DNA from 3 places in the Streptomyces sp. NBC_00096 genome. Region 3 is predicted to be linked to each of the others. Evidence: riboswitches for the same ligand, from Rfam matches in the RefSeq annotation. Region 3 holds a riboswitch; each other region holds the start of a gene.
What was found. A riboswitch is a leader RNA that binds a small molecule or an ion and turns the genes downstream of it on or off. The one in region 3 is predicted to bind cobalamin.
Positions count from the first base shown of each region.

Region 1 (9,618 bases), 1.8 Mb from region 3:
AACCGCCGGTCCAGGCCCGGTCGGTGCCGTTGCGGCCGGCGTCGTAGCGGTCCGTGTTGCCGAGCCAGCGGCCGGCCTCGCCGGAGATGAAGCTGTCGCCCATCGCCACGGCGACCGCCGGGCCGGCGGGCGGGGACGCGGCGGAGCCCGTGACCCGTGCGGGGGCCTGGGCCGGGGCCTGGGCCGTGGCCTGGGGAACGGTGAGACCGGCCAGGCCGAGCACGGCGGCGGTCAGCAGCGCGGCGGTGCGCGTGCGGGAACGCATCGGGCATGTCCTCTCGGAGCGGTGGGCGGGGGCGGGAGCGCCGGAGCGCCGGAGCGCCGGGGCGCGGAGACGTGGGGGCTGCGCCCCGGCGCTCCCCGGCCGGAGCGGAATGTGTGGCACCCCTGCTCCGGCCGGGTGGGCAGACGCTACGATCTCGGCCCACCGGCCGCCCATCCGTCGGCCATCCGTCCTGGACGCGGTGTCAGGGAGTGCGCGATGCCCCTCGTCTTCTCACTGCTCGGTCCCGTCGCCATCACCCTGGACGGCGGCCGGCCCCTGCCCGGCGGACCGCGCGGCCGGCGGGTGCTGGCGGCACTGGCGCTGGAGGCGGGGCGGGTGGTCCCGGCCGCCGGGCTGGCGGCGGCGGTGTGGGGCGACCCGCCGGCGACGTGGCACGAGCAACTGCAGAACGTGGCGGGGGTGTTGCGGCGTGCGGGGGTGCCGGTGGCGCGCACGGAGGCGGGATTCACCCTGTCCGTGGACCCGGTGGACCCGATGGACCCTGCGGACCCGGCGGGCGCGGTAGGCACGGCGGGTGCGGTAGGCACGGCGGGTGCGGTAGGCACGGCGGGTGCGGTAGGCACGGCGGGTGCGGTAGGCACGGCGGGTGCGGCGGATCCCGCCGTCGCGGCGGAGCTGGACGTACGGGACTTCGCGCTCCTGCGCCGCGCCGCCGAGGCCCGCCCGGACCCGGGCGAGGTCCGCCGACTCCTGCACCGGGCACTGGAGTTGTGGCGGGGTCCGGTGGCCCTGGCGGGACTTCGCGGGCGGGTCTTCGAAGCCGCGTCGGCCCGGCTGGCCGAGGACCGGCTCGACTGCGTGGAGCGGGCGCTGACCGCGGACCTCGCGCTCGGCCGGCACGCCCTGGTCTGCGCGGAGCTGGCCGGCCTGTCCGCCGAACACCCCTTGCGGGAACGGCTGGTGGAGCTCCACATGCTGGCCCTGCACCGCTCGGGGCGGCGCGGCGAAGCCCTGGCGGCGTACACCGCGGCCCGGCGCCGGCTGGCGGAGCAGGCGGGCCTGGACCCGGGGGCGGACCTCACCGCCCTGCAGGCGGCGATCCTCATCGACGCCCCCGCCCTGCGCCTCCCGGACCCGGCCGACCGGACCCCGCCCGCGCACGGCGCCCCCGCCGGGCCGGACCCGGCCTCGATCGGGCGGCCCGCGCAGCGGCGGCCCCGGCCGGCACGGGGACGAGCCCACCACACGGAGCCAGGGGCGAACCGGAACCGGCCCCGGACGGACGCACCGGACCCGGTGCGGGCCGGAGCCGCCGGGGCCCGGCGGGCCCGGCCCGGGACGGGCACGCCGGGCCCGGGCCGGGCCGAGCGGGACGGGGGCGGGTGGGGGCCGCCCGCGCAGTTGCCCATCGGGCCCGGGGGGTTCGCCGGGCGGGAGGGGGAGGTGGAGGTGTTGCGGCGCGGGCTGGTTGGGGGCGGCGGGGTCTGTCTGGTCACCGGGGCTCCCGGGATCGGGAAGACCGCGCTCGCGCTGCGGGTGGCGCACGGGCTGCGCGGGGAGTTCCCCGACGGGCAGCTCCACGTGGACCTGCGCGGCGCCGATCCGGCCGGCGCGGCGGATCCGGCCGAGGTGCTGGCCGGGTTCCTGCGCGCCCTCGGCGTGGACGGTCCGGCGGTGCCCGCGGATCCGCAGGAGCGCGCGGCCCTGTACCGGAGCCTGCTGGCGGACCGGCGGGTGCTGGTGGTGCTCGACAACGCGGCGGGAGCCGGGCAGGTGCGGCCCCTGCTGCCGGGGACGGGCGGTCCGGGCGTGCTGGTCACCAGCCGGTACCGGCTCGGCGGGCTGGAGCGGAGGGTCGCCCTCTCGCTCCCCCTCCTCGACGAGCCGGCCGCCCTCGCCCTCCTCTCACTGGCCGCCGGCCCCGAACGGATCGCCGCCGAGGCGGAGGCGGCCCGTGAGCTGGTCCGGCTGTGCGGGCGGCTGCCGCTCGCGCTGCGCGTGGTCGGCGCCGAGCTGGCCGCGCTCCCGCACCGGGGGCCGGCCCACCTGGTGGCGCGGCTGGAGGACGAGCGGGCCCGGCTGGACGTGCTCGACGGGGTGCGGGCCGGGCTGCGGCTCAGCTACCGCGCACTGCCCCCCGACGCGCGGGCGCTCCTGCGCGGACTCGCGCTGCTCGACGCCCCCGACTGCGCGGCCTGGACGGCGGCGGCGGTCCTGGACCGGCCCCTGCCCGCTGCGGAGGAGGCGCTCGACGCCCTGACGGCGGCCCACCTGCTGGAGGTGTCCGGCCCGGACGGCACCGGCCGGCCGCGCTACCGCATGCACGACCTGGTCCGCGCCTTCGGCCGGGAGCTGGCCCGGCAGGACGGAGCGGTGGTGCGCCGGGTGCTCGCCTGCTGGGTGGCGCTCGTACGGGAGGGCCGGCGCGCCCACCAGGGCCTGGACTACCCCGGGCTGGGCGGCCGCACGGCCGCCCGGGTCCCCGACCCGGCGGTCCTCGCCGGGCCGCGCGCCGATCCGGTGCGCTGGCTCGGCGCGGAACGGGACGCGCTGGTCGCCACCGTGCGGCAGGCCGCGCGGGTGGACCCGTACGCCTGCTGGGAGCTCGCGGCGGGCGGCGAGTACCTCTTCGACCTGCGCAGCGACCTGGCCGGCTGGCAGGCCGTCCAGGAGGCGGGGCTCGGGGCGGCCCGCGCGGTGGGCGACCGCACGGGCGAGGCGGTGCTGCTGGTCGGGCTGGGCAGGCTGCGGACCTGCCGCGAGGAGTGGGGTCCGGCCCGGGCGATGCTGAGCGCGGGCGAGGCGTTGTTCGAGGAGCTGGGGGACGCGCACGGGGCGGCGTACGCGGGCTGGCTGCTCTCCTACCTCGCCCGGATCCAGGGCCGGCTCGACGAGGCGGCCCGGCGCTGCCGGCGCATCGCGCCCGTCTTCGAGGCGGCCGGGGACCGCTACGGCCAGGCGCACGCCCTGCGCGGGACCGGTCAGGTGCTGCTCGCGCGCGGCGAGCCGGAACGCGCCCTGGAGGTGCTGCGCGAGGCCCTGGCCGTGGCGGTGCTGGGCGGCGCGGCCTGGCCCCGGATGTGCGTGCTGCGCTGGGTCGCCGACGCGCAACGGCTGCTGGGCCGGCTGGACGAGGCGGAGGCCGGCTTCGGGGAGGTGCTGGCCTTCACCCTGGGTTCCGGCGATCTGGCCGGGCAGAGCGCGGCCCGGATCGGGCTGGGCAGGATCGCCCAGGACCGCGGGGACACGGCGGGGGCCCTGCGCCACCTGCGGGAGGCCGACGCGCTGGGCCGCCGGTCGGGGCAGAGCCTGGTGCGGGCGTTGGCGGCGCCCCCGCTGGCCCGTGCGCTGCTGGCCTCGGGGGACGCGCCGGCGGCCCGGGCGGTGCTGGAGGAGACCCTGTCGAGCTGCCGCAGGATGAACGCGCGGCCACTGCTGGCGCAGCTGGAGTCGGCGCTGGCCGACGTACCGGGGTAGGGGGCGTCCCCTACCGGTGCTCGGGGTTCGGGAAGTCGAAGCGGCAGCCCGCGTCCCACAGGGAGCGCTGGTTGCCGTGCGCGGGCATCCCGCCGTTGCGCTTGAGCAGCGCGGCGAGGTGCATGAGGTTCCAGCTCATGAAGGCCGTGTTCCGGTTGGTGAAGTCGTTCTCGGGGCCGCCGGATCCGGGGTCCATGTACGAGGGTCCCGGCCCGGCCTCGCCGATCCAGCCGGCGTCGGCCTGCGGCGGGATCGCGTAGCCGAGGTGCTGGAGGCTGTAGAGGACGTTCATCGCGCAGTGCTTGACGCCGTCCTCGTTGCCGGTGATCAGGGCCCCGCCCGCGCGCCCGTAGTAGGCGTACTGGCCCTGCTCGTTCAGGATCGAGGAGCAGGCGTAGAGCCGCTCGATGACCTGCTTCATCACCGAGCTGTTGTCCCCGAGCCAGATCGGGCCGCAGAGCACGAGGATGTCGGCGTCCATGATCTGGCTGTAGAGGACCGGCCACTGGTCGCTCTCCCAGCCGTGGTCGGTCATATCGGGCCAGACACCGGTCGCGATGTCGTGGTCGACGGCCCGGATGAGCGAGGTCCGCACCCCCGCGGCCTCCATCACCGTACGGCTCCTGCCGATCAGGCCCTCGGTGTTGCTGGGCTCGGGTGATCGCTTGAGCGTGCAGTTGACGTAGACGGCGGTCAGGTCGGAGTAGTCGAACGGGTTCGCGGTATCGGTATCGGTGTCGGCAGCCACGCCACCAGCCTCGGCGCCGCCGGGCTCGGCCGCCACCGGGCCGCACCCGTCCGGGCCCGGGGCGGGTTGGTACCGGTCCGTGCGGCCGACTAGGGTCAGCGGGCCTTGGTGTTCGGGAAACCGGTGGGAAACCGGTGCGGCCCTCGCCACTGTGATCGGGAAGTCCGGCTCCACTCCTGCGGGAAGGCCACTGGGCTGCGCGGGGGTTTCCGTGCTGCCCGGGAAGGCGGGGCCGGGACGGCAGCACCCGTGAGCCAGGAGACCGGCCGGGGCGCGTTGTCCATCCACGAGGTGCTGGAGAGGTCTCCCCACTCATGCATATAGCCGAGGGGTTCCTGCCCCCTTTGCACGCGGCCGCCTGGGGCGCCGCGTCCGCTCCCTTCGTCGTCCACGGCGTCCGCTCGCTCACCCGCGAGGTGAAGGCCAACCCGGAGAGCACCCTGCTGCTGGGTGCGTCCGGCGCGTTCACCTTCGTCCTTTCCGCGCTGAAGATCCCGTCGGTGACGGGCAGTTGCTCGCACCCCACCGGCACCGGGCTCGGGGCGATCCTGTTCCGGCCGCCGGTCATGGCGGTGCTCGGCACGATCACCCTGCTCTTCCAGGCCCTGCTGCTGGCCCACGGCGGGCTCACCACCCTCGGCGCCAACGTCTTCTCGATGGCGATCGCCGGCCCCTGGGCCGGTTACGCCGTCTACCGGCTGCTGCGCCGGTTCGACCTCCCGCTGATGGTGACCGTCTTCTTCGGCGCCTTCTTCGCGGACCTGGTCACCTACTGCGTCACCAGCGTGCAGCTCGCGCTGGCCTTCCCGGACCCGGCCACCGGGTTCCCGGGCGCGCTCGCGAAGTTCGGGGCGATCTTCGCGGTCACGCAGATCCCGCTGGCCGTGAGCGAGGGCCTGCTGACCGTGCTGGTGATGCGGCTGCTGATGCAGGCCAGCAAGTCGGACCTGGTCCGGCTCGGGGTCGCGAAGCTGACGCCCGCCCGCCCCGGGGAGACCGAAGCGGAGGTGGCGGCCCGATGAGCGGGATGTCCCGGAACACGAAGATCAACGGCCTGCTGCTGCTCCTGGTGGCGGCGCTGGCTGTCCTCCCGATCGCGCTGGGGATGGGCGAGGGCAAGGAGGAGCCCTTCGCGGGCGCCGACGCGCAGGCGGAGTCGGCGATCACGGAGCTCAAGCCGGACTACGAGCCGTGGTTCTCGCCGCTGTACGAACCCCCCTCCGGGGAGGTGGAGTCCGCACTGTTCGCGTTGCAGGCCGCCCTCGGCGCGGGTGTGCTCGCCTACTACTTCGGCGTCCGCAAGGGCCGCCGCCAGGGCGCAGCCGCCGCGGCCGCGGCCGCAGCCGCTCCGTCCGCCTTCCCCGCCGCGGCCGCCGCCCCCGCCACCTCCGCCGCCTCCGCCGCGGCCCCCTCCCCTGCCGCCGCGGAGCCCTCCGCCCCGGCGCGCGCGGAGTCGTAGGCGGTGCTGCCGATCGACGTGGCGGCGCACTCCAGCCGCTGGCGCGGCCGTCACCCGCTGGAGAAGGCCCTGCTGGGTATCGGGCTGACGGTCACCGCCGTCTGCCTGCCGCCCTGGCCGGGCGGGCCGCTCGTGGCCGCCGCCACCCTCACCGTGCTGCTGGGCCCGGCGGGGGTCGCCGGGCGGCAGCTGTGGCGGGCCTTCCGGCTCCCGCTCGGCTTCTGCTTCACGGGGGCGCTGCCGCTGCTGTTCGCGGTCGGCGGCCCGGCGGGTCCGCTCGCCCTGGCCCCCGACGGCCCGCGGCACGCCGCCGAACTGCTCCTGCGGACCTCGGCGGCCTCGCTGGGGCTGCTGCTGTTCGCTTTCACCACCCCGGTCTCCGACGTGCTGCCCCGGCTGGTCCGGGCCGGGGTGCCGGCCCCGGTGGTGGACGTGGCCCTGGTCATGTACCGGATCGGCTTCCTGCTCCTCGACTCCACGGCCCAGGTCCGCCGGGCCCAGGCGGCCCGCCTGGGGCACACCGGGCGGGCGGCGGTGTGGCGGTCCCTGGCCGGGCTCGCCGCGACCTCCTTCGTACGGGCCTTCGACCGCGCGGCCAGGCTCCAGGCGGGGCTGGCCGGGCGCGGCTACGACGGCGCGCTGCGGGTGCTCGTACCGGAGGCGGCGCTGTCGTGGCGGTTCCTCGCGGCCTCGGCGGCCCTGCTGGCGGCCCTGATCACCCTGACCCTCACCCTGAAGGGGCTCTACCTGTGAACCCGTTGGCGACCCCCTTGGTGACCCCTCTGGTGGAACTGGCCGGGGCGGGCTACGCCTACGAGGACGGCCCGGCGGTCCTTTCCGGCGTCGACTTCGCCATCGCGCCGGGCCGGGCGCTGGCCCTGCTGGGCCGCAACGGCAGCGGCAAGACCACGCTGATGCGGCTGCTGAGCGGTGGCCTGCGGCCCGGCTCGGGCGCGCTGCGGCTCGATGGCACGGAGGTCTCGTACGGCCGGGCCGGGCTGACCCGGCTGCGCACCTCCGTGCAGCTGGTGGTGCAGGATCCCGACGACCAGCTGTTCGCGGCCTCCGTCGAACAGGACGTGTCCTTCGGCCCGATGAACCTGGGGCTGCCCACGATGGAGGTCCGCTCCCGGGTGGACTCGGCGCTGGCCGCCCTGGACATCACCGCGCTCCGGGACCGCCCCACCCACCTCCTGTCCTACGGCCAGCGCAAGCGCGCGGCGATCGCGGGGGCGGTGGCGATGGCGCCGCGCGTGCTGATCCTGGACGAGCCGACGGCCGGGCTCGACCCGGACGGCCAGGAGCGGCTGCTGGCCGTCCTCGCCGGGCTCCGGGCCTCCGGCACGACGGTGGTGATGGCCACGCACGACGTGGACCTGGCGGTCCGCTGGGCCGACGACGCGGCGGTCCTGACCCCGTCGGGCATCCGCTTCGGCGCGGCCGGCGCCCTCCTCTCGGACCCGGACCTGCTCGCCTCGGCGGGCCTGCGCGCGGCCTGGTCCCCGGCGGTCACGGCCCTGCTGCGCGCGCACGGCCTGCTGGCGCCGGACGCTCCCGGGCCCCGGAGTCCGGAGGCGCTGGCCGCCTGGCGGTAGGCAGGGTGATGCCCGGCCTAAAACCTAGGATGGCCGCATGTCGCTGCCGCACGCCATCCTCACCGCCCTGCTCGAAAAGCCCTCGTCGGGGCTGGAGCTGACCCGGCGGTTCGACAAGTCGATCGGGTACTTCTGGTCCGCGACGCACCAGCAGATCTACCGCGAGCTCGGCCGCCTCGAGGACGCCGGGCTGATCCGGGCGCTGCCCGGTGAGGTGCCCGTACGGGGGCGGAAGAAGGAGTACGAGGTGCTGCCCGCCGGGAGCGGCGAGCTGGCCCGGTGGGTCGGGGAGAGCCAGGATCCCAAGCCGGTACGGGATCCCCTGCTGCTGCGGATCCGGGCGGCCGCGGTGGTCGGGCCGCAGGGTCTGGCGGCCGAGCTGCGGCGCCACCTGGAGCTGCACCGCGCCCAGTTGGCGGTGTACGAGTCCATCGAGGAGAAGGACTTCCCGGCCGGCCGGGACGCCGCGCAGGACCGGTTGCGGCGTGTCGTGCTGCACGCGGGAACCGGGCTGGAGACCTTCTGGCTGCGCTGGCTGGAGGAGGCCCTCGCCGAGGTGGAGGGCATGTCCGGGCCGCAGCCGCGGGCCTGACGCGCGCACCCCGGCCCGGCAGGGGGCCGGGGGCGGCGCGGGGGGCTTACTTGTTCAGGGAGGCCCAGAACTCGTCGAAGCTGAGCAGGCCGTCGTTGTTCGTGTCCTTGGCGGCGATCACGGCCTCCGCGACCGGGCCGGTGACGAACGGGTCACCCATCTCCGCCATCGCCGAACGGAACTCGTCGGCCGTCACGAAGCCGTCACCGTTCACGTCGAACTTGCCGAACGTCGTCCGTGCGCTGTCGATGTCCGCCACTGGGTCCACCCCTTCTTGGTGCTTGTTGACCGGCTCAGGGTAGCGGCACGCGGCGCCCCCGGACGCCCCGGGTCCCGTTCGAGCGGCAGAAAGAAATTCAATTACTCTTCCGTAGTGCGGAAGCGATAATTCCAGCCAACAATTCAAGCCCCCACTTGTCACCCTCCGGGGCCACGGCATAACGTAGCGACATTGCCGCCACACCGGGAGCGCAGGGCTCCCAGGGACAAGCGGCAACAAGGGCGATCAAACAGGTGACGATCACAGCTGACGCATCATTCGAAGTTCTGCCCTTCACCCGCACTTGCCGCCACATCTGGGAAGACGGCGACCATGTGCTCATCGGAGTGAGTCCTGGAAACAGCTACTTCAGCTCCGAGCGCATCTCAAGCCTCGCCCGATGGGCCACGACCCGCTTCGCGCAGGTCGACTTCGTCTACGCAGACCTCCACGTGGACCGGATGTTCGCCGCCTTCGGCTACACCCAGGAACACGCGGAGAAGCGCGCGACGAAGGAAATCAAGGCGGTCCGGCGACGGATTCTCAAGGGCGTGGAGGAATCAGGGCCTCCGCACGCCGAGATCCGAGTGAGGGCACTTTCGGAGTTCCAGACGAACCCCGTCTACCAACTTCTGCACAGGCGCGTACTCCATTTCCTGGAGACCGATGACGAATTCCGCAAGGGCTGCGAGGAAATGGCCTTGCATTTTGTCGGCTCCAAGTTGCCGGAAGGTGAATCCATCACCGACGCGCAGTTGCAGGTGTGTTTCGATTACATGGCAGCCGAGCTGCCCTTCTTCGTGGACACCCCGAGCATTCTCGACGTCCCGTCCTCCGTGGCGGCCTACCACGTCAAGATGCCGATGACCGATGTCCTCTTCGCGCGCGGTGGGGGACTGCGCGCGACCAGGAACCAGGCCTATGCCGTCGTGAGGCCCGAGGTGGCCGATATGGCTCAGAGCGACCCGAACCACCCGAACCACCCGAACGTGAACACGCACACGCACACCGCACCAACCGAAGGGACCGTCGATGAGCGTCGAGCAGCTTGAGGCGCACCATTCCCGTGAGACGGGCGGGCGGACCGATGAGGCCCTCCTCGACTTCCCGCTCTCGCGGCGCGGAGACGTGCTCCCCGAGGAGTGCACCTGGCTGCGCGAGAAGGCGCCCGTCGCGAAGGTCCGTACCCTCACCGGGGACCCGGCCTGGCTGGTGAGCAGCTACGCGCTGGCCAAGCAGGTGCTGGAGGACGAGCGCTTCAG
Region 1 is NZ_CP108221.1:1,819,274-1,828,891, forward strand. Features, by position in the region: gene OG904_RS07555 (hypothetical protein) at 1-265, opposite strand, end outside; gene OG904_RS07560 (AfsR/SARP family transcriptional regulator) at 482-3,703, shown strand; gene OG904_RS07565 (flavodoxin family protein) at 3,714-4,451, opposite strand; cobalamin riboswitch at 4,541-4,737, shown strand; gene OG904_RS07570 (energy-coupling factor ABC transporter permease) at 4,766-5,473, shown strand; gene OG904_RS07575 (energy-coupling factor ABC transporter substrate-binding protein) at 5,479-5,910, shown strand; gene cbiQ (cobalt ECF transporter T component CbiQ) at 5,914-6,663, shown strand; gene OG904_RS07585 (ATP-binding cassette domain-containing protein) at 6,660-7,505, shown strand; gene OG904_RS07590 (PadR family transcriptional regulator) at 7,543-8,097, shown strand; gene OG904_RS07595 (EF-hand domain-containing protein) at 8,144-8,356, opposite strand; gene OG904_RS07600 (tRNA-dependent cyclodipeptide synthase) at 8,611-9,408, shown strand; gene OG904_RS07605 (cytochrome P450) at 9,389-9,618, shown strand, end outside.
Region 1: linked by a shared signal. The riboswitch ahead of OG904_RS07570 (energy-coupling factor ABC transporter permease) and the one ahead of OG904_RS00135 (ABC transporter substrate-binding protein) in region 3 are both predicted to bind cobalamin.

Region 2 (9,618 bases), 6.9 Mb from region 3:
GGACCTGCGGGAACACCGCCGCGGGCGGGTCCGCCACCGGCCCTTCGTGCGGGCCGCATTCGAGCCAGGAGACGGCCCGGGAAGGAGTTACGGCGCCGCGGCACGCACATTAAGATCGCCCGCACCGTGTGTTCCTAGTGGGGAGACCGCCATGCAGTTCACGGTTCTGGGAGAGGTGGGAGTACGCGGCGCCGACGGACTGATCGAGGTGCAACGCCCGCAGCGGCGCGCCGTACTGGCCTACCTGCTCCTGAACGCGCGGCAGCAGGTCACCCTCGACCGGCTGATGGACGCCGTCTGGGCCGACGAGGCACCGAGCAGTGCCCGGACCCAGATCCACGGCGCGGTCTCCACACTGCGCCAGACCCTGCGCGGGACCGACCTGGCGGACTGCATCCGGACCACCGCCGACGGCTACACCTGCGCCGTCGCCGACGGCGAACTCGATCTGCTCGCCTTCCGCTCCCAAGTCCGTGAGGCCACCGGGGAGATGTCCGGTCGGAGGGTGGAGCAGGCAGCGCGGATCCTGCGCGCCGCGCTGGGCCTGTGGCGCGGCACACCGCTGGCCGGAGTCAACGCGGCCTTCGTGGAACCGGCACGCGCGCGGCTGCACGAGGAGCGGCTGGACGCCTGCCAGCAGCTGGCGGCCTGCGAGCTCGGACTCGGACGGGAGGCCGAACTGGTGCCGATGCTGACCGAGCTCGTCGAGGCCAACCCCCACCGCGAGCAGCTGGTGGGGCAGTTGCTGATCGCGCTGTACCGCACCGGCCGGCAGGCCGAAGCGGTACGGCGCTTCGACGCGGCCCGGCGGTTCCTCGCCGACGAACTCGGCCTCGACCCGGGGCCGGAGCTCGCCGCCATCCACACGGCGATCCTCCGCGGCGACCCCGAGCTGACGCCATCCGCGACGGCCGCCGCGAGTCCCGCCTTCGGCGCGGCCGTTCTGACCACGGCGCCCCCGCCGCCGCCACGGCCCGGTGCCACCCCGCCGGCCGGTGCCACCCCGGCTGCCCGTGCCACCCCGCCGGCCGACGCGGCACCGGCGAGCTCGACCACGGCCCCGCCCGAGGTCTCGCCCGAGGCCCCGCCCGAGGTCTCGCCCGAGGCCCCGCCCCAAGTCCTGCCGCAGACCCTGCCCGAAGCCCCGCCCCAGGCCCCGCCCCAGGCCTCCCCCCAGGCACCGCCCCAGGCCTCCGACCCGGCGGCCCCCGACCCCGCGGCCCCCGCCCCGGCGTCACTCCACCCGGCACCACCCGACCCCGCGGCCCCCGGCCCCGCCGGTCGACGCCCGCGACGCCGACTGGTCCGTCTGGGCCTGTCCGGCGCCGCCATCGCCGCCGCGATCGGTGCCGCCGTCGCCCTCGGACTCCAGGAGCGGGACGCGCCCCGGATCCCGGCGGCCGGCCCGGGCGTGCCCGGCCGGACCGCGCCCTCGTCCCCTTCCCCGTCACCGTCGGCGCCCGCCGTCCCGGTCAGGCCCGTACCGTCGGGCCCGGCCGGCGGCCTGGCACCCGTCAGGGTGTTCAACATCGACGGTGACTGCAGGACGCAGTCCGAGCGCCTTCCCGCGTGCCGCCTCGGACTGGCGAAGAACCCGTACGCGACCTACGACCTGAACAACGTCGTGCCCCACCGGGTCTGGCACGGCGACGTCCTGATGGCCGACTGCATCGTGCCGGACGGGACCCGCATCGAGGACGAGCACGGGGTGGGCACCCCCATCTGGTTCCGGGTCCATCTGACGGACGTCCCCGGAGGCACCGCCTGGTTTCCGGCGGTCCGGACCCACGACGACCCCGGACTGCCCGTCTGCGCCGCCTGAGGCCGGTCGGCGTACGGCCAGAACCTCGGCGTCCCGTTTCCCGTTGGCCAGGCACCGGCCGCCCCTGCGCGGACGGCCACCGCTCCACCACCATCACGTCGAACCAACCTCAGGGACGGACCAATTGAGCACCATCGGCATCGGACAGGCGGCGATCCTCGGCATCGTCGAAGGGGTCACCGAATTCCTGCCGGTCTCCTCCACCGGCCATCTGAAGATCACCGAGGGCCTGATGGGCATTCCGGTGGACGACAAGGCCGTGGTCGCCTTCACCGCCGTCATCCAGGTCGGAGCCATCGCCGCCGTCCTGGTGTACTTCTTCAAGGACATCGTGCGGATCGTGACCGCGTGGGGACGGGGCCTGGTCAACCGCGAGGAGCGGTACCACCACGACTACAAGTTCGCCTGGTGGGTCATCTACGCGACCATCCCCATCGTGGTCGTGGGACTCGCCGCCAAGCCGCTCATCGAAGGCACGCTGGCCTCCCTGTGGGTCGTGGCCGGCTCCCTGATCGTCGGCAGCGGACTCATGTGGGCGGCCGACCAGCTGGGCCGCCACAAGCGCGGCGAGGACGACACCAGCCTCAAGGACGCGATGCTGGTGGGCAGTTCGCAGATCCTCGCCCTGCTCTTCCCCGGCTTCTCCCGCTCCGGGGCCACCATGTCGACCGGCCTCATCCTCGACCTCGAACGCGTCGCGGCGACCCGGCTCTCCTTCTTCCTCGGCATCCCCGCCCTGACCGGCGCCGGCCTGTACGAGCTCAAGGACGCCGTCGGGGCCGGCGTGGACACCCTCCCGCTGGTCGTCGGCACCGCGGTGTCGTTCGCCGTCGCCTACGCCTCGATCGCCTGGCTGCTCAAGTTCGTCGCCCAGCACTCCTTCAACGCCTTCGTCATCTACCGGATCGCCGTCGGCGTCCTGCTCTTCGGCCTCCTCGGGACCGGGGTCCTCGCCGCCTGAGGGCAGCGGTCAGCGGTCAGCGGTCAGCGGGCGACAGTCAGCGGTCGGCGGCCGGAGTCGCGGGGCGGTGTCACGGAGCCATTGACCTCTCCCCCGCCCCCGATCGTCTACAGTGCAGTAGACCGTCCGGGGGGCCGCGGCCGCCCGGACGTCGCGACCGGCTGCCCGCTGCCGGACCCGGCTCCCCCAGCACCAGAACGGAACCGTTGGATGACCCCGACGTACAACGGCTCGGCCATCGACGGCTCCGCCTACACCGAGGTCACCGACCTCGCCCACCGGACCCCGGGCTGGCTGGACGCCCTGGTCTCCGCCTGGTCGGCCTACGGACTGGCCCTGTTCGCCCTGCTCATGGTGGTCGGCTGGTGGCGGGCGAGGCGGGCCGGCAGCCCCGCGGTGGTCGCCGCGCTGGCCGCCCCGCCGATCACCCTCCTCGCCTTCGGTGCGGACGCCCTGCTGAAACTCGCGGTCCGCGAGGACCGGCCCTGCCGGAGCCTGCGCGTGCCCACCGTGGAAGCCTGCCCCGCGCCCGGCGACTGGTCCTTCCCCAGCAACCACGCGGCCCTCGCCTTCGCCGCCGCCGTCGCACTGCTCTTCGTATCGCGCCGGCTCGGCGCCGTGGCCCTGGTCGCGGCGGTCCTGATGGCGGTCTCCAGGGTCTGGGTGGGCGTCCACTACCCGCACGACGTCCTCGCCGGCTGCCTCGTCGGCGCTCTCGTGGCCGGTGTCTGCGCCAGGGCCGTCCGGCGCAACCGGACCGCCCTGGCCGAGCGGCTGGGGAGCGGCCCGCTGCGCCCCCTGCTGGCCGGATCGTGACCCGCGCCCGGCTCGCCCGCCGGGCCGGGTGGGTGGCCCTGACCGCGACGGCGCTCTTCGCCCTGCTCACGGTGTGGGTCGTGCGCGCCCCGGACCACCTGCTGCCCGCCGACGCGGCCACGCACCGCTGGTCCGTGGAGCACCGCCCGGCCGTCGCCCGGGCGCTGGCCCGCGCGGTCACCGACACCGGCACCGGGTTCGTCCCGTACGCACTGCTCCTGCTCGCCGGCCTCTACGCGGGCCGCACCACCCGGCAGCGCGCGCTCACCGCCGCGGCGCTGCTGCTGTGCCTCGGTGCGGGCCAGACCCTGCGCTACGCGGCCATGCTGCTGATCGCCCGCCCGCGCCCCGACCGGGGCGACTGGGCCGCGTACGCCTCGGGCTGGTCCTACCCCTCCGGCCACACCGCCACGGCCGCGATCACCGCCGGGCTGCTGATCGCCGCCCTGTTCCTGCGCGGGTCCGGGGTGCCCCGGACGGCGGTCGCGCTGATCGCGGCCTGGGGCGTCGCCGTCGGACTCACCCGCGTCCACCTGGGTGTGCACTGGCTGTCCGACGTGCTCGGGGGCTGGATCTTCGCCACCGCCTGGCTCGGCCTCCTCGCCTCCGTACACTTCCGGCGGCGCCCCGCCGACCGGCCGGCGCCGGCCGGCTGACCTGTGGCAGCGCACCCCCGTCCGGCGTCAGTCGGAGGGGCGTTCCCCCTGGGCGATCTCGACTCCGCGGTGCAGCCACACGGCCCCGGCCAGGGAGGAGGCCCCCGCCCCGGCGCACAGCAGGGCCATGGCCAGCAGCGCGGGGACCACGCGCCGTACGGGTGCCCGCGTCAGCAGGGCCTTCACCCGGGCGGGGACCGGTCCGGTGACGGCGCCCGCCACCCGTACGGAACCACCGGGCCGGCGGCCGGCGCGCGTGGCGGCCAGCGCCGCGCGCCCCACGGCCCGCGCGGTCAGGGTCCGGTCCCCGGTGGCGCGGGCCGCGGACTCGTCCGCGGCGCGCTCGGCGGCGAACGACACCCGGGGGACGACGGCGGCCAGGGCCGGGTGGCACCATCCGGCGAGCTGGGCGACGGCGAGGAAGAGGTGGTGGCGCGCCGCGAGGTGGGCGCGCTCGTGGGCCAGGAGGGCTTCGCGTTCGCGCGGTTCCAGGGAGCGCAGCATGCCGGTGGTCACCACGACCCGGCCCCCGCTCCGCAGACCGCCGGGCAGGGCGTAGGCATCCGGTCGGGCGTCGTCCAGGACGCAGAGCTCCCCCGAGTGCGGGAGGCGGGCGACACCCTGGCGGGCGGTGCGCAGGTGCTTCGCCTCGGAGATCGCACGCCGGACCACGGTGACCGCGGTGACCGCGGCGAGCGCGCCGGACAGCGCGGAGACGCCCAGCGTCAGGAGCGCCGGACCGGCCCGGAGCGGCTGGACCAGGTGGACGAGGGCGGCCACGGGCGGAACCGCCAGGGCGAGCGGCAGCAGCAGGACTCCGAGGCAGGCCACGACCCCGACGGCGAGCGCCGCGGTGGCGAGGGTGATCGTCCACAGCGCGACCCCGGGCCTCACCCGGGCGGCGGTGCGCCGGGCGAGCGGCGGCAGCAGCCAGGGCAGCAGGAGCGGGACGATCAGCAGGGCGATCACCGACCGCCTTCCTCCAGCAGCCGCCTGAGCTCCGCCTCGTCGCCGGGGCCCAGCCCTTCGACGAACCGGGCCAGGACCACGCTGCGGTCACCGTCCTGGTCGAGCTCGCGGTGCATCCGGCGTGCGGTGAGGCCGTGGGCGTCTTCGACCGGGTGGTACAGGAAGCCCCGTCCGCCCGGGGTGCGGTCGATGACGCCCTTCTCCTGCAGCCGGGCGAGGAGCGTCGCCACCGTGGTCCGGGCCAGCGGCTGCGGTATCGCCGCCCGCACCTGCGCCGCCGACTGCGGTGTGCCCGCCGCCCAGAGCGCCGCCAGAACGCTGGACTCCAGCTCGCCCGCCGGCCGGCGTTCGTTCGCGCTGTCCGTCACGGAACCTTCCTCTCAGGTCGATCGTTTGCGGCGGGGTGGACCGGCTGCTGTTCCGCGGACGCCGAGCGGCTCCACTCCGACCACCATTATCGACCGGCCCGGCACCGGGGCGCCCCCGAGCGGGGTGCCGGATGCGTGGCCGGAAAGTGACCCCTGGTCACGGCGCTCCCGCGACCGTACGATTCGACTGCCCGGTCGCTCCGGGTGACAACTGAATGGCCGTTTGACCTGGGGGAAGCCGGTGCGAATCCGGCGCTGACCTGCAACCGTGTGGGGCGCGTACGTACGCGCTCCGAGTCGGGGAGCCCGGCATCCGGTTCGTACCACTCCCCCTGTCATGGTCTGCAGCGCGGAGCCCTGGGTCGCCGACTCGTCGACCGCCCGTTCCCGCTGCCCAGGGGGAGCGCGCGCTGTCGGGCGTGTCCGCGCGGCCGGGTTCGTGCTGTGGACCGGCCCGCCCGGAAGGCAGCACATGCACCCGAACCTCGTCCGCCGCGCCCTCGTCACCACGGCCGCCCTGGGGCTGGCGCTCGCCACGGCCCCTGCCGTCGCCCAGGCCAAGCCCGTCCCGCACACCAACGCCCCCGTCAAGGTCAGCCTCACGGTCCAGGGCCCGAACGGGGTGCTGTTCAAGGGCAGGATAAAGACGAAGGGGCACGAGGTGACCACCGCCACCGGCGGCACGCACAAGTGCGACGGCACCAACGGCTCGGCGAACCCGACCGCCGTCCCCACGCCCACCGCCGCACTGGACGACGCGGCCAGGAAGAAGCACTTCACCTGGGACGGCACCTGGTACGCGTCGTTCGACGACTTCTCCGTCGACACGATCAAGAAGGTCAGCGGGGGCGGCTCCGCCTACTGGAGCATCTCCGTCAACGGCGCCCCCACCCCGGTCGGCGGCTGCCAGTTCAAGCTGAACGCCGGCGACCAGGTGGCCTTCACCTGGACCTCCTTCTGACGCCTGCGGACCTCCTTCCGACTCCTGCGGGCCTGACTCCTGCGGGCCTGACTCCTGCGGGCCTGACTCCTGCGGGCCTCCCCCTGACTCCTCACCCCGGGGGCTGCTCCAGGCGGCACGCCTCAGCCGGAGTCACCGGCTCGCCCGCCCGCACGCCGTGCAGTACGTGGGCCAGTACTTCGGCGCCGCGCACGACGCGCGGTCCGGGCCGGTTGAAGTAGGCGGGCCCGTCCAGGACCCAGACCTCCCCGGCCCGTACGGCGGGCAGCTCGTCCCACCCGGGCAGGGAGGTCAGGAGCTCGCGCTCGCGCAGGGTCCGCTCGGGCGGGAATCCGCACGGCAGGAGCAGGACGACGTCGGGGCGGGCCGCCCGTACCGCCTCCCAGGTCATCGGCCCGGTGTGCTCGCCCGGTGCGGCGAGGAGCGGCTCGCCTCCGGCGCACGTGATCTGCTCGGGCACCCAGTGCCCGGCGGGCCACAGCGGGTCGAGCCACTCGATGGCCACCACCCGGGGCCGTTCCCGGCCCCGGGTCAGCCGCTCCACCTCGGCGAGCCGGCGGCGCAACTGTTCCCGCCGCCGCTCGGCCCGCTCCCGTACGCCCAGCGACTCCCCCACGGTGACCAGGCAGTCCAGTACGTCGTCGAGGGTGCGCGGCTCCAGGCTCAGCACCCGGGGGCCCGCGTCCAGTACGCGCACCGCACGGGAGACCGCCTCGTAGGACACCGCGCAGACGTCGCACAGGTCCTGGGTGAGCACGATCTCCGGGTCGAGCGCGGCGAGCGCCGCCGTGTCCAGGGTGTAGAGGGAGGAGCCGGCATGGGCGGCCCCGCCCACGGCTTCGGAGATCTCCCGGCTGCTGAGCTCCTCCACGGCGAACTCGGCCCTCGTGACGACCGGAACCGGGGCGACCGCCTCCGGTGGCCAGTCGCATTCGTGGGTGCGTCCGACCAGGTCTGCGGCGAGACCGAGGTCCGCCACGATGTCCGTGGCCGCCGGGAGCAGGGAGACGATGCGCATGCACCGACTGTAGGTGCTCCCCAAGGAGGGCGAAGTTCCCGAGCCGGGCCCGCGTTGCGCCCCTCCTGACCTGTGGCGCCAACCCGCCACCCGCACACGGGAATTCCCTGCGTGCCACATCGCCCGGGTCGGCGCCGGAGCGCGCGCCCACCACGACCTCGTACCGGGTGGGAGCGGAGACGGTTCGCCGTCGCCGTCGGCGGGCCCGGGGAGCACGGCGATCCCGCCGCGTGACCGCTCCACGGTCATCCCTTGACTGACCTCTTCGCCTCACGCATGCTGACTGAAAACTCAGTCAGGATCTATCGAAGGCGGCTTTCGCGTGACCTCGTACGAACTGCTCACCTCCTACGGCTCGCCCCTCGGCTCCCCGGCCCGCACGGAGCCGGCCGAGCGGCGGCTGCTGCGCGTCGGCCTCGTCCAGATGCGCTGGTACGCCGACGAGAACGCGCACGACGACCGGCTGCGGGAAGGCGTCGCGCTCGCCGCCGCCGAGGGGGCCACCGTCGTCTGCCTCCCCGAGCTGACCCGCAGCCCCTACTTCTGCAACTCCGACGACCCGATGGGCGACGGCGCCGCCCGTTACCTGGAGGACGTGGAGGACGGTCCCACCGTCCGCCTCGCCGCCGAACTCGCCACCGGCCTCGGCATCACCGTCCACGCCTCCCTCTACGAACGGGCGGCCGACGGCGGCCTCGGGTACAACACGGCCGTCTGCGTGGCCCCGGACGGCTCGCTGATCGCCCGGACCCGCAAGAACCACATCCCCGCCTTCCCCGGATACCGCGAGGACCTGTGCTTCCGCCCCGGCGACAGCGGCTTCCCGGTCGTCTCCCACGAGGGCGCCCGCTTCGGCTTCCCCACCTGCTGGGACGAGTGGTTCCCCGAACTGGCCCGCGCCTACGGTCTGCAGGGCGCCGAGATCCTCGTCCACCCCACGGCCATCGGCTCCGAGGTCGACCTGCCCGAGTTCGACACCCGGCCGATGTGGGAGCACGCGATCAGCGCCAACGGCCTGGCCAACGCACTGTTCATGGTCGTGCCCAACCGCATCGGCACCGAGGGCCGCTCCACCTTCTACGGCTCCTCCTTCATCTCCGACCCCTACGGCCGGGTCATGCTCCGCGCGCCCCGGGACCGGCCCGCCGTCCTCGTCGCCGACCTCGACCTCGACCAGCGCCGCGACTGGCTGGACTTCGGGCTGATGCAGACCCGCCGGCCCGAGCTCTACGGCCGGCTCACCGAACGGCGCCGCGTGGGGGTGGCCTGACACGGCCTGTCAGTCCGCGGGCTCCCGCAGCCAGGTGTCCGGGCCCGGGTCGCCGCCTTCGGCTCGGGAGGCGAGCCGGTCGACGTAGTGCTGCCAGCCCTCGGCGTGGGTCACGCAGGCCTCCTCGGAGGGCAGGCCGCTGTGGACCAGGTGGAGCAGGGTGCCCTCGGGGACCGGTTCGAGGGTGATCTCCACCCGGGTGGAGCCGGCCGCCACGGGCCCGGAGCCGGTCTCCCAGCCCCAGGTGAAGACGAGGCGCTCGGGCGGTTCGACGGTGAGGAAGCGGCCGGTGGCGATGTTCCCGGCGGTGATCCGGGTGCGGTACGAGCCGCCGGGCTCGAAGGAGAACACGCCGTCGGCGCCCATCCAGGACAGCCACTTCTCTCGGTCGGTGAAGAAGCCGAAGACGGTTTCGGGGCGGGCCGGGATGCGGCGCTCCAGCGTGACGGTGTCCGTAGGCGTCGCCATCAGGGTTCTCGCTCCGTTCCGCCCTCGGGCCCCTTCGCCACCTTAGTCCCGGCGGGGGCGGCCGCATGCCCTCACACGCCGCCGCCGGAAGGGGTCGGCGGCGGCGCTCACGAGCCGGGGCCTCGCCTCCGCCCGGGAGGCGACCGGTCGGCACCGGGCCCTTCGTTCAGAGCCAGGGGAACTGCTCGGCGGCGTAGCGGTGGGCACGGAAGACGGAGTTCTGGGCTCCGGCCGAGGACTCCAGACCCACGCCCTCGCCGAAGGACCGGAACTGCGGGACCACGAACTCCCAGACCACGTCCCCGCCGG
Region 2 is NZ_CP108221.1:6,968,307-6,977,924, reverse strand. Features, by position in the region: gene OG904_RS31220 (BTAD domain-containing putative transcriptional regulator) at 152-1,822, shown strand; gene OG904_RS31215 (undecaprenyl-diphosphate phosphatase) at 1,947-2,783, shown strand; gene OG904_RS31210 (phosphatase PAP2 family protein) at 2,994-3,599, shown strand; gene OG904_RS31205 (phosphatase PAP2 family protein) at 3,596-4,255, shown strand; gene OG904_RS31200 (M56 family metallopeptidase) at 4,283-5,224, opposite strand; gene OG904_RS31195 (BlaI/MecI/CopY family transcriptional regulator) at 5,221-5,592, opposite strand; cobalamin riboswitch at 5,772-5,921, shown strand; gene OG904_RS31190 (DUF4430 domain-containing protein) at 6,065-6,553, shown strand; gene OG904_RS31185 (cobalamin-binding protein) at 6,645-7,571, opposite strand; gene OG904_RS31180 (nitrilase-related carbon-nitrogen hydrolase) at 7,894-8,841, shown strand; gene OG904_RS31175 (SRPBCC domain-containing protein) at 8,851-9,309, opposite strand; gene OG904_RS31170 (aryl-sulfate sulfotransferase) at 9,476-9,618, opposite strand, start outside.
Region 2: linked by a shared signal. The riboswitch ahead of OG904_RS31190 (DUF4430 domain-containing protein) and the one ahead of OG904_RS00135 (ABC transporter substrate-binding protein) in region 3 are both predicted to bind cobalamin.

Region 3 (9,618 bases):
GGCACCGGCAGTCGCGGGTGCCGGGCGGCGAGCTGTCGGACGCAGGGGTCCGGGTCGTCGAGCAGTCGCAGCACCGACTCCGCGGAAAGCCGGGGGTCGGTCGCCGCCCGGGCCCGGACCTCCTCGTCCCCGTCCCGGCTGAAGCGTTCCACCAGCTCCGCCGTCGAGTCCGGGTCGTCCAGCGCCAGCTGCCGCAGCCGCCGGTCGGGATCCCCGGCGTAGCGGAGGAGGTCCCGGCCGGGGAAGTTCGGGTGGCCGTAGGGCCGGTCGGGCGTGGACAGGCTCCCGGTCCACCAGTTCCAGACCTCCAGCAGCATGTCCGCCGGGGCGTCTTCGCACTCCTCCGCGAGGAAGAGCCGCACGACCCGGTCCTCGTCCCGGGCCAGCCGCTCCACGACATCGGCCGGCAGCCGCCGGGCCGTCGCCACACTGCTCCGCAGCACGGGATGGACGGAGGCGGCGAGCCGCCGCATCGCCCCGGGGTCGCCGTGCAGGGCCACCACCCACGGGACCGTGCGCCGCATCCCGTCCAGCTCCAAGCCCGCCAGGAGGCCGGCCCGCTGATCTTCCGTCAGCTCGGGCCGCACCGATGCGGCGAGGCGTACGCCGTGCTCCGGATCGGCGGCGAGTACGGCGACCAGGTCCGGGCCCAGGTACGGGTTCTCCGCGAGTCTCCGCCGCACGGAGGGCTCCTCGTCCGCGCAGAGCCGGGCCGCCAGGTCCGGTTCGAGCCGCAGGGCCTCCACCGCGGCGTACTTCCCGTGCAGGGTGTCGAACAGTTCGGCCGTGACCGGGACCTCCTCGTGGCGGGCCACCGCGACGGCCCTGCGCACCGTCTCGTGGGGGTCCGCGGCCAGCCGGTCCCGCACCTCGTCCCCGAGCTCCGCCCAGGCCGCCCCGCAGACCGCCGCGCGTACGGTCGCCGCCGGATCGCGGGCCAGGGCGGCGAGCAGCCGCTCCGGCAGGCCGGGCAGGCTCGCGGCGTCCGCCCTGACCGCGTGGGAGCCGGCAGTGGTCAGCGCCTCGTACGCCTCCTCCGTCAACGGCACCCCGGCGTCGGCCGCCAGGGCAGCCACCAAGTACCTCCGCTGCGAGCCTGCCTCTCCCAGCACGAGCCGGGACCACTGATCGGCGGTCAGCGGGACGCAGGTCCGGGTACCGGTCCTGGAGAACCGCATCGTGGCGCCCCGGTACTCGGCGAGAGCGCCGCGCACGCGCCGGTCCGGATGCCCGATCGCCGCCTCCAGCACCGCCTGCGGCAGGTCCGGCCGGTGCAGCAGCTGCTCGCTGGCGCCGATCAGCCCCACCAGGATCCCGTCGGGCGCGGCACGGTTCATGCTCAGACCCTCGCGACGGGCCCGGCGCAGCCGATCCCCCGCCGCCTCCCCGAACTCCAGCCCGTCCCAGTCCGGCACGTCAGTGCCCTGTTCGCTCCCCATCCTCCGGAAGGTAGACGATGCTCGGCGCGCCCGTCGTCGGGTGGGTGGCGATGCGGGTGCGCACCCCGTACACCTCTGCCAGCAGCGGCTCCGTCAATACCTGCGCCGGGGTGCCCGATGCGGCGACGCGGCCGCCCGCCAGGACGTACAGGCGGTCGCAGTACATCGCCGCCAGGTTGAGGTCGTGCAGGACCAGCAGGCCGGTGGCCGGCAGGGCGCGGACCAGGCCGAGGATCTCCAGCTGGTAGCGGATGTCCAGGTGGTTGGTCGGCTCGTCCAGGGCGAGCAGGCCGGGGTCCTGGACCAGGGCGCGGGCCACCAGGGCGCGCTGGCGCTCGCCGCCGGAGAGCCCGTCGAAACGGCGCCCGGCGAGCGCGGCCGCGCCGACGGTGTCCAGGGCCTCGGCGACGCGCCGTACGTCGTCCGGGCCGTCCTGCTCCCAGAACCTCTTGTGCGGGCTGCGCCCCATGGCCACCACCTCGCGCACGGTCAGCCCGAAGGTGCCGGCCGCGTCCTGGGGCACGACCGCCACCCGCCGGGCACGGTCCTTGACCCCCAGCGTGGCCGCGTCCGTGCCGTCCAGCACCACGCGCCCGCCGCTCGGGCGCAGGGTGCCGTAGACGCAGCGCAGCAGCGTGGTCTTGCCGCTGCCGTTGGGCCCGACCACGCCGACCGTCTCGCCGGGGCGGGCGGTGAGGTCGATCCCGTGCAGCAGCGGCTGCCCGTCGATCTCATAACGCACGTCCTCGACGACGAGTTCCACCGGACCGGAGACCGTACCGGACACCCGACCGGAGACCCGACCGGAGACCCGACCGGATAGCCGCCCCGAGACCGGCCCCGAGACCGGCCGCGCCGCCCCTGCCGCCCTACCCGCCGTCATCCCACGACCCCTTCGCTCCGGCTGGACCCGCGCAGCATCCACAGGAAGAACGGTCCGCCGACGAGAGCCGTGACCACACCGACCGGGATCTCCTCCGGCGCGGCGGCGGTACGGGCCACCAGGTCGGCCAGGGTCAGGAACACCGCCCCGCCCAGGGCGGCCACCGGCAGCAGCGCCCGGTGCCCGGCGCCGACGACCATGCGGGCGGCGTGCGGAACCATCAGCCCCACGAAGCCGATCGCCCCGCTGTAGGCCACCAGCACCCCGATGACCAGCGAGGTGAGGACGAAGACGGCGGCCCGGAACCGGCTGGTGTCCAGGCCGAGCGTGTGGGCGCCCTCCTCCCCCGCGAGCAGCAGGTCGAGCGGCCGGGCGAGGGCGACCAGCAGCCCGGTGCCGAGGAGCAGGGCGCCGGCGGGCAGGGCCAGTTCGCCCCAGCGGGCCCCGCCGAGTCCGCCGAGCGTCCAGAACAGCACGCTGCGGATCTGGTCGGGGTGCGCGGCCAGCACCAGGATGAGGCTGGTCAGGGCGGACAGGACGTACTGCACCGCGACTCCGGCGAGGATCAGCCGGCCGGTGGTCATGGCGCCGCCGCGCCGGGCCATCGCGTAGACGGCGACGAGTGCGCCCATCGACCCGGCGAAGGCGGCGAGCGGTACGGCGGCCCCGCCCGCGAACCCGAGGACCCCGGCGCCGAAGACGATCACCAGCACCGCTCCCGCCGAGGCCCCGGAGGAGGCTCCGAGCAGGAACGGGTCGGCGAGCGGATTGCGTACGAGGGCCTGGAGCACGGTTCCCGCGACGGCCAGTCCCGCGCCGACGACGGCCCCGAGCAGGACGCGCGGCATCCGGACGTCCCACACGATCGCCCCGAAGGCGCCCGCGCCCCCTCCCGGTCCGGGTCCCCCGAGCACGATGTCGAGCACCTGGCCGGGAGGGATCCGTACCGGCCCCAGGGCCAGCCCCGCCACGGCCGACGCGGCCAGCGCGCCGGCGAGTACGGCCAGGACGAGCGGTGTACGGGTGGACGCGCGGGCGAACCGACGCCTCACGCGGCGTCGGGGTGGAGCCCGCCGCCCAGCGACTCCACGGCGTCGGCCACGCGCACGCCGAGTACCGCGGAGGACAGCGGCAGTACGACGAACCGCTGGTTCCTGACGGCGGGAACCTGCGCCAGCGCCGGGTCGTTCAACAGGCGCTGCTTCTTGGCTTCGACGGTGGTGCCGCCGTAGTCGTAGATGAGGACGACCTCGGGCTTGCGCTCGATGACCTTCTCCCACGACACGTCGCCGAAGGTGTCCTCGAGGTCGGCGAACACGTTCGTCCCGCCCGCCAGCGAGACGATCTCGTTGCCGATGCCCTTGCCTCCCGAGGTGAAGGCGGAGGCCTCGCCCGAGTCGTAGACGAAGACGGCGGGCCGGGCCTTGTCCTTCACCCGCCCGCGAACGGCGTCGATGCGGCGCTGTTCGTCCGCGATGAGCTTGTCGCCGCGCTCGGGCACACCGAAGGTCCGCGCCACTTCGGTGATCTCGGTCCTGAGCTGTTCCAGGCCGACCTTCCCGTCGGTGCAGTACTCCACGCTGAGCCGGGAGTTGATGCCGGACTTCGCGAGGCCCTCGCGGTCGCGGCCCTGCGCCTTGTCGAAGGCGCTGGAGTAACCCCCGTACACGAAATCGGGGTTGGCGCCGAGCAGGACCTCCTTGGAGGGGTACTCCTTCGCCAGCACCTTGATCTTGTCGTAGGCGGGTCGGTAGGCGGGCAGCACGGCGTCGTCGAGGTAGGCCGTCCCGGCCATCTTCTCCTCCAGCCCGAGGGCCAGGAGGATCTCGGTGGCGTGCTGGTTCATCGCGACGGCGCGCCGCGGCGGCGCCTGATAGGTGCTGCTGACACCGCAGTTGGTGACGGTGTACGGGTACCCGGGCGCGGCGCCCGCCCCCGCGGCCGCGTCGTTCGCCCCGGCCGGGGATCCCGCCGGGGCCCCGCACGCGGTCAGCGGTATCAGGAGCGGGACGGGCAGGAGCGCGCGCAGAAGTGCGCGGGGGTACGACGGCATGACGAAGCCTCTCCGGGGGATCCGCGTCCCCTGGTCGAACCGAAAAGGCGGTGCGTCAGTGTCTGGCTCCGGTTCCCCTGGGGGTTCCGGTCACAGTGGCGGGACCGCACCGGATTCGCACCGGATTCCTGTCCTGCACCGCCTGGATGACCCGGTCCACTCTGCCATACGGAGTGCGATCATCCGTTCGGGTGCAGCGCGTCGGCCGTCCGGGAGGCGAGCGTCCGCAGGGCCTCTTCGGAGGGGGATCCCGGCTCGGCGGTGTAGAGGTAGAGGGCCTGGTCGGGGTCGTCCGGGAGGGTGAGGGACTCGTACTCCAGGGCCAGTTCACCGACGACGGGGTGGCGGTAGCGCTTGGTGCCGTGGGTGTATTCGAGCACGTCGTGCGCGGCCCACCACTGCCGGAAGTCCTCGTCGCTCTCCGACAGTTCGTCGACGAGGGGGCGCAGCGCGGGGTCGTACGGGTGCCGGCCCGCGTAGAGCCGCAGCGCGGCGACGGCTCCGCGCGCGCCGGTCTCCCAGTCGGCGAGGAGCTCGCGGGCGGCGGGGTCGAGGAAGATGAAGCGGGCGAGGTTGCGGTCCCGGTGGGCCAGTGCGTCGAAGTCGGTGTAGAGGGCCTTGGCGAGCCGGTTCGCGGCCAGGACGTCCAGCCGGTGCCCCATGATCATCGCCGGGGTGCCGTCCAGGGCGTCCAGCACCCGGTACAGCCCGGCCCGCACGCGCTGCGGTACGGCGGCTCCGGTGGATCCGGCGGCGCGGACGGTTCCGGGCGCGGATCCGCGTACGGGGTCGCTTCCCGGCTGGTGTCCGCGCCCATGCCCGAGCCCATGTCCTGGCCCATGTCCTGGCCCATCTCTGAGCCCATCTCCGAGCCCGAGCCCGAGCCCGAGCCCGAGCCCGAGCCCGTGCCCATGTCCGTGGCCGTTTCCGCCTCCGCCTCCGGACCCGCGCCCGTCGGCCCGCTGCGGCCGGGCCAGGTCGAAGAGGTGGCTGCGCTCGGTGGCGTCGAGCCGTAGCGCACGGGCCACCGCGTCGAGCACCTCGGTGGAAACGTGCAGGTTGCGGCCCTGCTCCAGCCGGATGTAGTAGTCGACGCTGACCCCGGCCAGCTGCGCGACCTCCTCGCGGCGGAGCCCTGGCACCCGTCGCCGGCCCGCGTGCGCGGCGGCGCCGATCTCCTCTGGAGCGATCCGGGCGCGCCGGGAGCGCAGGAAGTCCCGCAGGTCGGGATTGGGCTCGCGCCCGGCAGTGACGGTCATCCCTCCAGGCTAGGCCGTCCCTTCCGAATCTTGCCGGGGGCGCCCGGGCAGGAATGGAAGCGGCCGATCCGCTGTAAGGGGGGGGTCTTGCGTACCCCTGGTACGACTCCACCCCCGGGGCGGCCGGTGGAGCCCGCCGGACGGTGCTCTCCTGGAGAGGTAGCCCGCTCGCCCTGCGTCCCCGCTCCACCCCTCCGCCCCTCCACCCCTCCCCCGTCTCCCCTCCCCGCAAAGGATCAAGATCACCATGGCGAAGCCCCTCGTCGTCGTCACCGGCGCCAGCTCCGGCATCGGCGCGGCCACCGCCCGCCTGCTGTCCTCCCAGGGACACCCCCTGCTCCTGCTCGCCCGCCGGCTGGACAAGCTGGAGGAGCTCGGACTGCCCGACACCCTGTGCCTCAAGGTCGACGTCACCGACCGGGCGGCCGTGGAGGCGGCGGTCCGCGCGGCCGAGGAGCGGTTCGGCCCGGTGGACCTGCTGGTCAACAACGCCGGCGCGATGCTGCTGGGGCGGATCGCCGACCAGCCGGTGGACGAGTGGGAGCGGATGATCGACATCAACGTCAAGGGCCTGCTCTACGGAACCCGCGCGGTCCTCCCCGGCATGATCGCGCGCGGCGCAGGCACGATCGTGAACATCAGCTCCGTCGCGGGCCGCAAGACCTTTCCGAACCACGCGGCGTACGTCGGGACGAAGTTCGCCGTCCACGCGATGTCGGAGAACCTGCGCGAGGAGGTGGCCGCGACCGGGGTCCGGGTGGTGACCATCGCACCGGGCGCCGTGGAGACCGAGCTGCTCTCCCACACCAGCGACGAGCGGATCAAGAGCGACTACCAGGCGTGGAAGGAGTCCGCGGGTGGTGCGCTCGCGCCCCAGGTGGTGGCGGAGGCGATCGCGTACGCCTACGGGCAGCCCCGCAACGTCACCATCCGCGAGATCGTGCTCGCCTCCACCGGCCAGCAGGCCTGACCCACCTCTTCCCCGCCCCGCCCCGAACCAGGGGCACGGCCCCCACCCCGCGTAAATGCAATGGACAGGCCTCCGGTTCCGGGCGAGCATCTCCGCGATGAACAACGAACTCCTCCCCACCCCCCGACGCATCCGCTTCCTCGAGCTCAGCGAGAGGGCGCTGCGCGCGCTGGCCGACGGCGACCTCGCCGGCGGCAGCGCCGAGGCCGGGGCCGTCCTTGACGAACACTTCGTGGGTGAACGGGCCCGCTGGATCTTCGGCTACCGTGCCGACCAGCTCGCCAGGGATCCGTCCGCCGCACCGTGGACCGTTCGGGCCGCGGTCTCCGAGCCGGACGGGACCGTGGTCGGCGACGCCGGGTTCCACGGCCCGCCGGACGGGGCCGGCATGGTCGAGGTCGGCTTCACCGTCGTGCCCGGGTACCGCCGCCAGGGCTATGCCCGCGCCATACTGGCCGCGCTGCTCGCCAGGGCCGCCGCCGACCCTGACGTCCGGACCGTGCGGGCCCGTATCAGATCCGACAACACCCCTTCCCTGGCCACCATCGCAGGCTTCGGCTTCACCCGCGTCGGCGAGCAGGGGAACGAACAGGAGGGGATCACGCTCGTCTTCGAGATCCCCGCGGCCACGATCCGGACCGCGTAGCCCCACGCCCCGGCGGACACAGGAAAGCCCCCCGGCCTAGTACGGCCGGGGGGCGAGCAGACTCGCGTCTGCCATCTGATCTTGCAGGGGTGGCAGGAGTCGAACCTGCGACATCTGGTTTTGGAGACCAGCGCTCTGACCAGCTGAGCTACACCCCTTCGGTGGGACCAACCATGTCATGGCGCACGCCGAAGATCCACTGAATTCGGCGATCAGCCGCGAGAAAATTCCTCGCGGGTCCTGGCGCCCGAGGACCGGAGCCAGCCGAGCAGCGGCTCGTCTTCGCTGGTCAGGGCGGCGTCGAGCGGGGTCAGCCCGTCGTAGCCGATCCAGTTGATGTCCGCGCCTTGAGACAACAGGTATTGCGCAATGGACAGTTGACCCCCGTGACACGCCCCCCAGAAGGCGCTGTTGACCTCCCCGGGGGCGGCGCCCGCGGCGACGAACTCCTCGACCGGGGACAGCAGTCCGAGGGTGGCCGCGTCCTGGAGGGTGGGGCGCGCGCCGAGCTCGAGGAGTCTGCGCGCCGCCCGCCACTGTCCGAAGCCGCTCGCGTCGGCCAGTGGGCCGCCGCCGCCCAGCACCGAACCCGGGGCGTCGACGTCCGCACCCGATTCGACGAGGGCGTCGATCGCGGTGACGTCGTCGTTGCTCGCGGCCCAGTGCAGCGGGGTCTCGGCGTGCGCGCCGATGAACGGGGCCCCCGGGTCGGCCCCGGCGGCGGTACGGATCACCTCCGCGGTCCGGGGGCGGTGGCCGGGCCAGTCCACGGCGATGTGCAGCAGGCTCCGCTCACCCTCCGCCTCGCCCCGCTTCACGATCCGGCCCCCGGCGAGCCCGGGGTGTTCTGCCAGCAAGCGCTGGAGTCCGTCCAGGTCGCCGCCGCGGATCGCCGCCGCGACGGCGACGGCGAGCGGGTCGTCCGATGCGAGAGAGAGCATGCCGCCCAGGCTACGAGTTCGCCGGCCGCGGCCGGCGTCGACATCACGGGGCACGGGCCGGTGCCGGTACCGGTGCGGGAGCGGGTGCGGGAGCGGGAGCGGGAGCGGGAGCGGGTGCGGGAGCGGGAGCGGGAGCGGGTGCGGGAGCGGGAGCGGGAGCGGGAGCGGGAGCGGGAGCGGGAGCGGGAGCGGGTGCGGGAGCGGGTACGGGAGCGGGTGCGGGAGCGGGTACGGGTACGGGACGGCCCTGAGGCGGTGTTGCCGGTCAGCAGGTGGTGCGCTGCCCGAAGCGGGCGAGGCAGTGCCAGACCTTCTTGAGGTCCTGAAGCCCGTATCGGCCCGTACGGGCGGCGTCCCCGATGACCTTGGGATCGAGCGAGCCGTCAACGGCGATCTCAGCACCCAGATCGACGCATTCCTGTCCGCGGAAGCTCGGGTGGCGTCGCAGTTCAGCCACGCCGAGCCGGAACCCGGGATGCCATTCGATGGGGCACGGGAGGTCATGAGCCGCAGATTCGACGTCCGTGCCGCGGTAGCTGGGATCCAGCACCAGCGCCTCCACGTCACGGTCGAACCCGACCGGTCCGTGGATCTGCGCCTCGATGTGATCGTCCAGGGCATCCAGGGCGTCGCCCTCGGCAAGCTCGATGAGCGAGCAGCTGTCGGCCGTGCCGAAGTCGGACGGTTCGGTACAACTGTCGGGATAACAGAACGTGGTGCGAGCGAGGGTCCCGGCGTTGAGCCTGAAGTACGAGGAGCCGAACCGCGGTGCGCCACCGACCGGATGGCGGCGGTGGTTCAACGCGCCGTATACGGGGCGCTGATCAGCGGGGACGTCGTCGTACGCGCCGCCGAAGATGCGGCACTCCCAGCGCCATCGGTCACCACCGGGATGAGCGGTCAGCCCACCGTTGCTCGTGCCCGTCACGAACTGTGACCGGTAGAAACCGTCTTCCGCCATCCGGGCCAGGGTCAGCCGGTCCCCCGCGAGGCGATCGGGATGGAAGTGCATCGTGACCCGCAGGTCGCGGGCGAGCGGCCCTCCCCTGCCCGAAGCCGCGACATGCCGCAGAGCCTTCTCCTGGGGCGATACGGCAGTGTCAGCATCCATGCGGGGAGTGTGCACGGACGGCACTGTTCGACGCACGTGGGTTTTCGACGAGCCCGCGGCCCTGGACGCTGCCGTGGACGCAGCCATGCCCGCAGCCGTGGACGCGGCCGCAGACGCCGCCGGCACACGACTCAACGGCACGGCCCCGCCGAGTCGGATCGTGACGGATCGTGGCGGATCGCGCCGCCCCCCTTGACCCACTGTGGTCCAGACCAATAGTTTCCGCATGCACAGCGCACGCGCCCCGGCACCACTCCCCGCATCCGCAAAGGAAGCCCATGCGCCGCAGCATGCTCGGCAGGCTGGCCGTCGCCGC
Region 3 is NZ_CP108221.1:23,686-33,303, reverse strand. Features, by position in the region: gene OG904_RS00150 (PE-PGRS family protein) at 1-1,439, opposite strand, end outside; gene OG904_RS00145 (ABC transporter ATP-binding protein) at 1,417-2,202, opposite strand; gene OG904_RS00140 (FecCD family ABC transporter permease) at 2,319-3,374, opposite strand; gene OG904_RS00135 (ABC transporter substrate-binding protein) at 3,371-4,375, opposite strand; cobalamin riboswitch at 4,411-4,552, opposite strand; gene OG904_RS00130 (helix-turn-helix domain-containing protein) at 4,555-5,634, opposite strand; gene OG904_RS00125 (SDR family oxidoreductase) at 5,882-6,604, shown strand; gene OG904_RS00120 (GNAT family N-acetyltransferase) at 6,702-7,250, shown strand; tRNA gene OG904_RS00115 (tRNA-Trp) at 7,335-7,408, opposite strand; gene OG904_RS00110 (ankyrin repeat domain-containing protein) at 7,463-8,191, opposite strand; gene OG904_RS00105 (DUF3626 domain-containing protein) at 8,457-9,203, opposite strand; gene OG904_RS00100 (glycoside hydrolase family 18 protein) at 9,581-9,618, shown strand, end outside.